2 regions of the Streptomyces sp. NPDC057287 genome follow, and region 1 is predicted to be linked to the other one. Evidence: riboswitches for the same ligand, from Rfam matches in the RefSeq annotation. Region 1 holds a riboswitch; the other holds the start of a gene.
What was found. A riboswitch is a leader RNA that binds a small molecule or an ion and turns the genes downstream of it on or off. The one in region 1 is predicted to bind cobalamin.

Region 1 (4,575 bases):
CATCCATTCGAGCTGGGCGGTGCGGTCGTAGGCCTCGTCGAGGGTGCTGCCGTGGGTGACGGTGCCGTGGTTGCGCAGCAGGCAGCCGGTGCGGCCGCGCAGTGCGGCCAGCATGTTGTCGGCGAGCTCCCGCGTCCCGTAGCGCGCGTAGGCGGCGGTGCGGACCGGGCCTCCCATCATGGCGGCGGCGTAGTGGATCAGCGGCACCTCGGGGACGAGCGTGGAGACGGCCGTGGCGTGCACGGCATGGGTGTGGACGACGGCCGCGGCGTCGCTCTCGCGGTAGACGGCCAGGTGGAGCGCCAGTTCGCTGGTCGGGACGAGGTCGCCGACGACCTGGCGTCCCTCCAGGTCGACACCGACGGCGTCGCCGGGGCCCAGGCGGTCGTAGGGCACCCCGCTCGGGGTGACCAGGACGAGGTCACCGACGCGGGCCGAGACGTTGCCCGAGGTGCCGACGACCAGGCCGTCCGCCGCCGTCCGCCGCGCCGTCGCGACGACACCGTCCCATGCCTGCCCGATCGCGTCCTGCCGCTCGTCACCCATGCGGGGATCCTAGGGCCGGGTGACCGATGTCTCTTCCGGGGGACACATCGGGCCGAAGGTGGACGGCAGATACCGTTCCGGTCCGCTCCCCGCACCGGAACAGGAGCATCCGGATGTCCCCGGCTTACACAAGCGGAATCGGTGTACGCGATTGGGGTCACCATGCCGCCCTGCCCAGTTCATCTTCCGTTCACCCTGGTTGCTTACGTTCCACGTGCCAATGACGTCGAACGATTGCCTGGGTAAATGGAACACATCACGCTGCTGCTCGCGATCGTGATCGTGACAGCTCTCGTGTTCGATTTCACGAACGGTTTCCACGACACCGCCAACGCGATGGCCACCACCATCTCGACCGGCGCCCTCAAGCCCAAGACAGCGGTGGCCATGTCCGCCGTTCTCAACCTCGTCGGCGCGTTCCTGTCGGTGGAGGTCGCCAAGACGATCTCCGGCGGGATCATCAACGAGAACGGCCTCAGAACCGAGGTCATCTTCGCCGCGCTCGTCGGCGCGATCCTGTGGAATCTGCTGACCTGGCTGGTCGGCCTGCCCTCCAGTTCCTCCCACGCGCTCTTCGGCGGCCTCATCGGCGCCGCGGTCATGTCGGCCGGCTGGTCCTCGATCAACGGCGGCACCGTCGTCACGAAGGTCCTGCTGCCCGCGATCGCCGCTCCCCTCGTCGCGGGTCTCGCCGCGCTGCTGGCCACGAAGCTGACGTACCGCCTCAACCGGAAGATCACCGACGAGGCCCAGCTGAAGTCGACCGCCAAGGGGTACCGCGCCGGCCAGATCGCCTCGGCCGGTCTCGTCTCGCTCGCCCACGGCACCAACGACGCGCAGAAGACCATGGGCATCATCACCCTCGCCCTGGTCACCGGCGGCGTCCTCTCCCCCGGCTCCAACCCGCCGGTCTGGGTCATCGCCTCCGCCGGCATCGCCATCGCGCTGGGCACCTACCTCGGCGGCTGGCGCATCATCCGCACCATGGGCAGCGGGCTCACCGACCTCCGGCCGCCGCAGGGCTTCGCGGCCCAGACGAGCGCGGCCACGGTCATCCTGGCCTCCTCGCACCTCGGCTTCTCCCTCTCGACCACCCAGTCCTGCTCGGGTGCCGTCATGGGCGCGGGCCTCGGACGCAAGGGGGGTGTGGTCCGCTGGTCCACCGCCACCCGGATGTTCATCGCCTGGGGTCTGACGCTGCCCGCCGCCGGCCTGGTCGGCGCGGGAGCCGAGTTCCTCACCAAGCAGGGCCCCTGGGGCGTCGCGGTGGTCGCCGTCCTGCTCGTGGCGGGCTCCGGCGCCATCTGGATGCTGTCGCGCCGCAAGCCGGTCGACCACACCAACGTGAACGAGGGCACCGACGAACCCGCGGGCGTCGTCACGACCGCCATCGCGGCCGTCAGCCCGCCGCCCGTCGGCCTGACCGTTCCGGACTTCAAGACCACCATCCCCGCCCCGGACACCCAGGCCGACCCGGCCCGGCCGGCCACGGTGTAAGGACAGAACCGAATGAACATCGACTGGGCAGCTCTCGCTTCCGTCTTCGGCGTCAGCCTCGTGATCACCGTCGCGCTGGTCGGCCTCTTCACTCTCGGCATCACCGGCCTCGCCAGGCAGGCGTCGTCGACGGCGACGCAGGGTGGCGGCTCCGGCGTCCTGGCGCGCGGCGGCGCGTACGCCTGCTTCGCGCTGTGCGCGGCGGCGGTCGCGTACGGGATCTACCTGATCGTCGCCTGACCCCCGCGCGGACACGAACCGGGCCGGACACACCACGGGTGTGCCCGGCCCGGTGTGCGTCTCAGCACACTGAAGCCTCGCAGGTCAACGGCAGGTTGACGGGCCTTCACAGGGCGTGGTGGACTGCCGGAGCCATTACGGCGACAGGAGAGGAAGCCGGTGCGAATCCGGCGCGGTCCCGCCACTGTCACCGGGGAGCAGCCTCCATACGGAAGTCACGGTCCGCCACCGCGGACTGGAAGGCCGGAGGAACTGCGGATCCGGAAGCCAGGAGACTCTCGTCGCCGGTCACGTCGAACCAGGGCGCGGACCCTGAGTGAGGACATACGCCATGTCTGGCTGCCCTGCGTCGGTCGCTGCACCACCTGCTCCGAAGGCCCTTCGAGGCGCGACGGCCGGCTGAGCGGTGCGAGCCGACCGCGTCTTCGCGTACGGCGCCGCCGCAGGCCTGATCGGCGACCTGCTGCTCGGTGATCCCCGGCGGGGCCACCCCGTCGCCGCCTTCGGGCGCGCCGCGACGGGCGCCGAGAGCCGGCTGTGGCGCGACCACCGCGGCTGGGGCGCCCTGCACACCCTCGTCTGCGCCGGTGGCGCCACGGGCGTCGCCGCGCTGGCCGCCCGTGCCGTACGGAACCGTCCCGCGGCCGCCGTGGCGCTGACCGCGGCCGCCACCTGGTCCGTCGTCGGGGGGACGTCGCTGGGCCGGGAGGCCCGCGCCATCGGCGGGGCACTGGCCGCCGGGGACATCGAGCTCGCCCGCGAGCGGCTGCCCCATCTGTGCGGCCGCGATCCGCAGGCGCTGGACGGCCCGCAGATCGCCCGCGCGGTGGTGGAGTCCGTCGCCGAGAACACCTCCGACGCCGTGGTGGGGGCCCTGGTGTGGGGCGCGATCGGCGGCGTACCGGGGTTGGTCGGCTTCCGGGCCGTCAACACGCTCGACGCCATGGTGGGGCACAAGTCGCCCCGTCACCGGCGCTACGGCTGGGCGTCGGCCCGGCTCGACGACGTCGCCGGCTGGCCCGGGGCCCGGCTCACGGCCGCGCTCGCCGTGGCCGCCGGGGGGCGTCCGCGCGATGCCGTCCGGGCCTGGCGGACGGACGCGGGACTGCACCCGAGCCCCAACGCGGGCCCCGTGGAGGCCTCGTTCGCGGGAGCTCTCGGTGTACGGCTCGGCGGGACCCTCGCGTACGGCGGGCGCGTCGAGCACCGGCCGGTGCTCAACGGGGAGGCCGGCCGCGAGGTGCGGGTCACGGACATCGAACGCGCGGTGCGGCTGTCGCGCCGGGTGAGTGTGCTGGCCCTCGCCGTGTGTGCGGCGGGGCGCCTGGCCATGGGACGGAGAGCCACATGAGCGGCGGGCTGCTGGTCGCCGGAACCACCTCGGACGCGGGCAAGAGCGTCGTCACGGCCGGGATCTGCCGGTGGCTGGTGCGCCGGGGGGTGAAGGTCGCGCCGTTCAAGGCGCAGAACATGTCGCTGAACTCGTTCGTCACCCGTGAGGGGGCGGAGATCGGCCGTGCCCAGGCGATGCAGGCCCAGGCCGCCCGGGTGGAGCCGTCGGCGCTGATGAACCCGGTGCTGCTCAAGCCCGGCGGTGACCGCTCCAGCCAGGTCGTCCTGATGGGGAAGCCGGTCGGCGAGATGAGTGCGCGCGGCTACCACGGGGGGCGGCAGGAAGCGCTGTTGGGCACCGTCACGGACTGTCTGGAGCAGCTGCGGTCCACCTACGACGCGGTCATCTGCGAGGGGGCGGGCAGTCCGGCCGAGATCAATCTGCGGCGCACGGACATCGTGAACATGGGCATCGCGCGGGCCGCCCGCTTCCCGGTGCTGGTCGTCGGGGACATCGACCGCGGCGGTGTGTTCGCCTCATTCTTCGGTACGACGGCGCTGCTGAGTCCCGAGGACCAGTCGCTGGTCGCGGGGTACCTCGTCAACAAGTTCCGCGGTGACGTGTCGCTGCTGGAGCCGGGGCTCGACATGCTGCTCGGGCTCACCGGGCGGCAGACGTACGGGGTGCTGCCGTACGCCCACGGGCTGGGCATCGACGAGGAGGACGGGCTGCGCGTCTCGATGCGCGGGACCGTGCGGGAGTCGGTGGTGGCGCCCCCGCACGGCGAGGACGTGCTGCGGGTGGCGGTCTGCGCCGTGCCGCTGATGTCCAACTTCACCGACGTGGACGCGCTGGCGGCCGAGCCCGGTGTGGTGGTGCGGTTCGTGGACCGGGCCGAGGAGCTCGTCGACGCGGACCTCGTGATCGTGCCCGGGACACGCGGCACGGTGAAGGCGCTC
Region 2 (4,575 bases), on a different contig from region 1:
TCCGGCAGCGAGGGCGCGAGCCATCTGGTGAGTTCCCCTCGGGTTCCCGTCATCAGCTACACGGGCAGCACGGCCGTCGGGCGAGTGATCCTGGCCAACGCCGCCGTCTCCCTCAAGCGTGTCGGTGCGGAACTCGGCGGCAAGACGCCGCACCTGGTGTTCGCGGACGCGGACCTGGAGGTGGCGCTCGAAACCGTGGTCCAGTCCTGCACGATCTTCGCCGGCCAGTTCTGCATGACCGGCAGCCGCGTGCTGGTGCAGGACGAGATCGCCGACCGCTTCCTGGCGGCGCTCGCCGAGCGCCTGGACAAGGTCCGGCCCGGCCCCGCGTCCGATCCGGAGAGCCAGATCGGGCCGATGATCGACAAGGCGGCTGTCTCACGGGTGGACGCCATCGTCGAGAAGGCCGTCGCTGCCGGTGCGAAGCCCCTGGTGCGGGGCGGCCCGAGCACCGAACCCGCGCTGTCCGGGGGCGCCTTCTACCGTCCGACGCTGCTGGAGGTCGGCGATTCCTCGCTGCCCATCGTCCAGGAGGAGGTTTTCGGCCCGGTGCAGGTCGCCCAGCGCTTCAGCACCGAGGACGAAGCCGTCGCTCTGGCCAACGCCACCGAGTACGGCCTGAGCGCTTGTGTGTGGAGCAGGGACGCCGACCGGCCGCTGCGCGTCGCGCGTCGCCTCGAAGCGGGCCTGATCTCGGTCAACAGCTGGGCCAACCTGGCGGTCGAGACGGAAGAGGGAGGCTGGAAGAGCAGCGGCCTGGGGCGGCTCGGCGGGGTGGCCAGCCTCGACGACTTCACCGAGTACAAGCAGATCACGCAGAACTACCGCTGACCCGGTGCTCCTCCCGCCCTGACCTCGCGGGGCCAGGACGGGAGGACCACGTCGTCGGCGACGTGCTTCACCTCGGAGGCATGGACGGTCCCGCGGTCGATGGAGTCCGGGCTGCCGGTCCGGGGCCGGGGCGTCCGCAGACGCCCCGGCCGTCGTACCTTCCGGTCAGGAACCGGGCAGTTCGCCGCGGACCGTGCGAGCCGCGGAGACGAGGTTCTCCAGGGACGCCCTGGTCTCGGGCCAGCCACGTGTCTTCAGGCCGCAGTCGGGGTTGACCCACAGCCGTTCGGCAGGAATGGCCTTCAGCCCCTTGCGCAGCAGGCGGGCGGCTTCGTCCGCGCCAGGCACCCGCGGCGAGTGGATGTCGTACACGCCGGGGCCCGCCTCGCGCGGATAGCCGTGTGCCGCCAGTTCACGGGCGACCTGCATGTGGGAGCGGGCGGCTTCCAGGCTGATGACGTCGGCGTCGAGGTCGTCGATGGCCTGGACGACGTCGCCGAACTCGGCGTAGCACATGTGGGTGTGGATCTGGGTGTCCGGCCGTACGCCACCCGTGGTGAGCCGGAACGACTCGGTGGCCCAGGCCAGGTACCCGGCGTGGTCCGCCGCACGCAGGGGCAGGGTCTCGCGCAGCGCCGGCTCGTCGACCTGGATGACCGACGTGCCGCCCGCTTCCAGATCGCCGACCTCGTCGCGCAGGGCGAGCGCGACCTGCCGGGCGGTGTCACCGAGCGGCTGATCATCGCGCACGAAGGACCAGGCCAGCATGGTGACCGGACCCGTCAGCATGCCCTTGACCGGACGGTCGGTGAGCGACTGTGCGTACGAGGTCCAGCGCACCGTCATCGGCTCGGGGCGGGAGATGTCCCCGGCCAGGACCGGCGGCCGGACGTAACGGGTGCCGTACGACTGGACCCAGCCGTGCTGGGTCGCGAGGTACCCGGCCAGCTGCTCCGCGAAGTACTGGACCATGTCGTTGCGTTCGGGCTCACCGTGCACCAGGACATCGATTCCGGTCTTCTCCTGGAAGGAGATCACCTCACCGATCTCGGCCTTGATCCGCTCCTCGTAGGCGGCTGTGCCGATCCGCCCTGCCCGCAGATCGGCGCGGGCCGTGCGCAGTTCGTCGGTCTGCGGGAACGAACCGATGGTCGTCGTCGGCAGCAGCGGCAGCTCGAGGCGGGCGCGCTGGGCGGCCGCTCGCTCCCCGTAGGGCTGGGAGCGCCGGCCGTCGGCGTCGGTGATGGCGGCGGCCCTGGCCCGTACGGCGGGGTCGTGGGTGATCGGGGAGTCGGCGCGCGAGGCGAGGTCGGCCCGGTTGGCGGAGATCTCGGCGGCGATGGTGTCGGTGCCCTGGGCGAGGCCCCTGGCGAGGGTGACGATCTCGGTGGTCTTCTGCCGGGCGAAGGCGAGCCAGCGGCGGACCTGAGGGTCGATGTCCCGCTCGGGGGCCGTGTCGAGGGGGACGTGGAGCAGGGAGCACGAGGCGGCGACATCGACCTGGCCGGCGAGGCCCAGGAGCGTGGCCAGGGTGGCCAGCGACTTCTCGTAGTCGTTGATCCAGATGTTGCGTCCGTCGACGACACCGGCGACGAGCCGCTTACCGGGGAGCCCGCCGGCGGCGGCGAGCTCTCCGAGGTTCGCCGCCGCGGCCCCGGTGAAGTCGAGGGCCAGTCCGTCGACCGGGGCCTTGGCGAGGACCGGCAGAGCATCTCCGAGCCGGTCGAAGTAGGAGGCGACGAGCAGCTTGGGACGGTCGGCCAGGCCGCCGAGGCCGTGATAGGCGCGGGCAGCCGCGTCGAGTTCGGCAGGGGTGCGATCCTGGACGAGGGCGGGTTCGTCGAGCTGCACCCACTCGGCGCCGGCGGCGCGGAGATCGGCGAGGACCTCCGCGTAGACCGGAAGGAGTCGGTCGAGCAGGGTGAGCGGTTCGAAGTCTGCCGGCGCCCCGGGAGCGGGCTTGGCGAGCAGAAGATAGGTGACCGGGCCGACGAGCACGGGCCGGGCGGTGTGTCCGAGCGCGAGGGCTTCCTTCAGCTCGGCGACCTGCTTGGTGGAGTCGGCGCCGAAGACGGTGTCCGGGCCGAGCTCGGGGACGAGATAGTGGTAGTTGGTGTCGAACCACTTGGTCATCTCCAGCGGCGCGACGTCCTGGGTGCCGCGTGCCATCGCGAAATAGCCGTCGAGTGCGTCAGCATGGACGGCCTCACGGTGCCGGGGCGGGACAGCGCCGACCATGACGCTGGTGTCCAGGACGTGGTCGTAGGAGGAAAAGTCTCCGGTGGGGAGCTCGTGGACGCCGGCGTCCGCCAGTTGCTGCCAGTTCGACCGGCGCAGCTCGGCTGCCGTCGTCCGGAGGGCGTCGGCGGTGATCCGGCCCTTCCAGTAGCCCTCGATGGCCTTCTTCAGTTCCCGGTTCGGGCCCTGGCGGGGGTAGCCGTACACGGTGGCCCGTGTTGCCGCGGCTGCGGGCTTCGCTGTCACGGAAATCTCCTTCGCGAGATGACTCCTTGAATCCCGGGACGGGACACGGACGCGAAGGGACGACGAACCGGACGGAACATGGACACGCTTGTCGGCGTGAGGGTCCGTCCGATCTGTACGCCGACCCGCCCACGAGGTCACCGGGATATCCGTACGCGAGGGGTCGCGTGCGGGCAACGGGCAGGTCTTCGGACTCGCGGGCTCGTCTGCCGGGGGCAGACTCCTACTGGCCGTCGCTTCCCGGATCCGTCCGGATCCAGTGCGTATGACGGCGGTCGTTCCCACTCACCGCTGCGGGGCAGTCCCGGATTCCCACCGGGTTCCCTCTTACGACGCGTCTGCCTGGCGGGCAGGGCGAACCAGCTGCACCAGCCACCATAAAGGGTGGAACGCTCCGTGTGCGCCGCTGTCTGCATTCCGGTACGTGGCAGGGGAGACCGGCTCCGCTGATGCCGCACCGGGCCGGTGCCAGGCGGGGTGCCGACCTGACCGCCCCGGCCGCGAGGCAGAGCACCTCGGACAGGGTGCGGCCGGGGCGGGGTGTGAGGGGCCTCGTGGTCGAGGCAGGCAGCGGAACCGTGGCGGATCCGCCGGCCCGATGGCTGTCCAGGAGCACCGGGCCGGCGGAAGTCGGCGGCTCGCGGCTCAGCGGGGAGCGGTGAGGGGCATGAGCACCATCCTGGCGATCAATTCCGAAATTGTCAACATTTTGGCCTCTTCCTTTCGCTTGAAGCCGAGTGAGCTATTGGCCTCAGGAGGAGGTGCAGGGGTCGTCGCTCACCCTGAAGTCCGGCTGCGCAATGCGCGACTGTCGGTGTGTGCGCCTATCCGGATTGCGTTGTGGTGGAGGCCGGGTGCGGTCGGACTGAAAGTAAAAGTGTTGACAGGTTGGTCAAAGTTTCCTTCAGTGCTCGTGCCCGACAGCGACGGCCAGCCGCTGAACCAGGTCGTGGGCGGCTTCAGGGATCACGGTTCCGGGCGGGAAGACGGCCGCAGCGCCCATGTCCAGCAGTACGTCAACGTCCTGGGGCGGGATCACCCCGCCGACGACGATCATGATGTCTTCCCGGCCTTCGGTGGCGAGTTCCTCGCGTAGTGCGGGTACGAGGGTGAGGTGGCCGGCGGCGAGGGATGAGACGCCGACGATGTGTACGTCGGCTTCGACGGCCTGTCGGGCGACCTCGGCCGGGGTCTGGAAGAGGGGGCCGACGTCGACGTCGAAGCCGAGGTCGGCGAAGGCGGTGGCGATGACTTTCTGGC

Region 2: another riboswitch for cobalamin. It lies ahead of metE (5-methyltetrahydropteroyltriglutamate--homocysteine S-methyltransferase); the one in region 1 lies ahead of ACFUNE_RS25480 (cobalamin biosynthesis protein).

What each region holds. Positions count from the first base shown of each region.
Region 1 covers NZ_JBHUYV010000014.1:52,605-57,179, forward strand. The annotation lists gene ACFUNE_RS25465 (class II aldolase/adducin family protein) at 1-546, opposite strand, end outside; gene ACFUNE_RS25470 (anion permease) at 793-2,043, shown strand; gene ACFUNE_RS25475 (hypothetical protein) at 2,056-2,283, shown strand; cobalamin riboswitch at 2,432-2,561, shown strand; gene ACFUNE_RS25480 (cobalamin biosynthesis protein) at 2,690-3,634, shown strand; gene ACFUNE_RS25485 (cobyric acid synthase) at 3,631-4,575, shown strand, end outside.
Region 2 covers NZ_JBHUYV010000013.1:8-4,582, reverse strand. The annotation lists gene ACFUNE_RS24235 (aldehyde dehydrogenase family protein) at 1-831, shown strand, start outside; gene metE (5-methyltetrahydropteroyltriglutamate--homocysteine S-methyltransferase) at 997-3,315, opposite strand; cobalamin riboswitch at 3,477-3,694, opposite strand; partial or broken gene ACFUNE_RS24225 (cobalamin-dependent protein) at 4,220-4,575, opposite strand, start outside.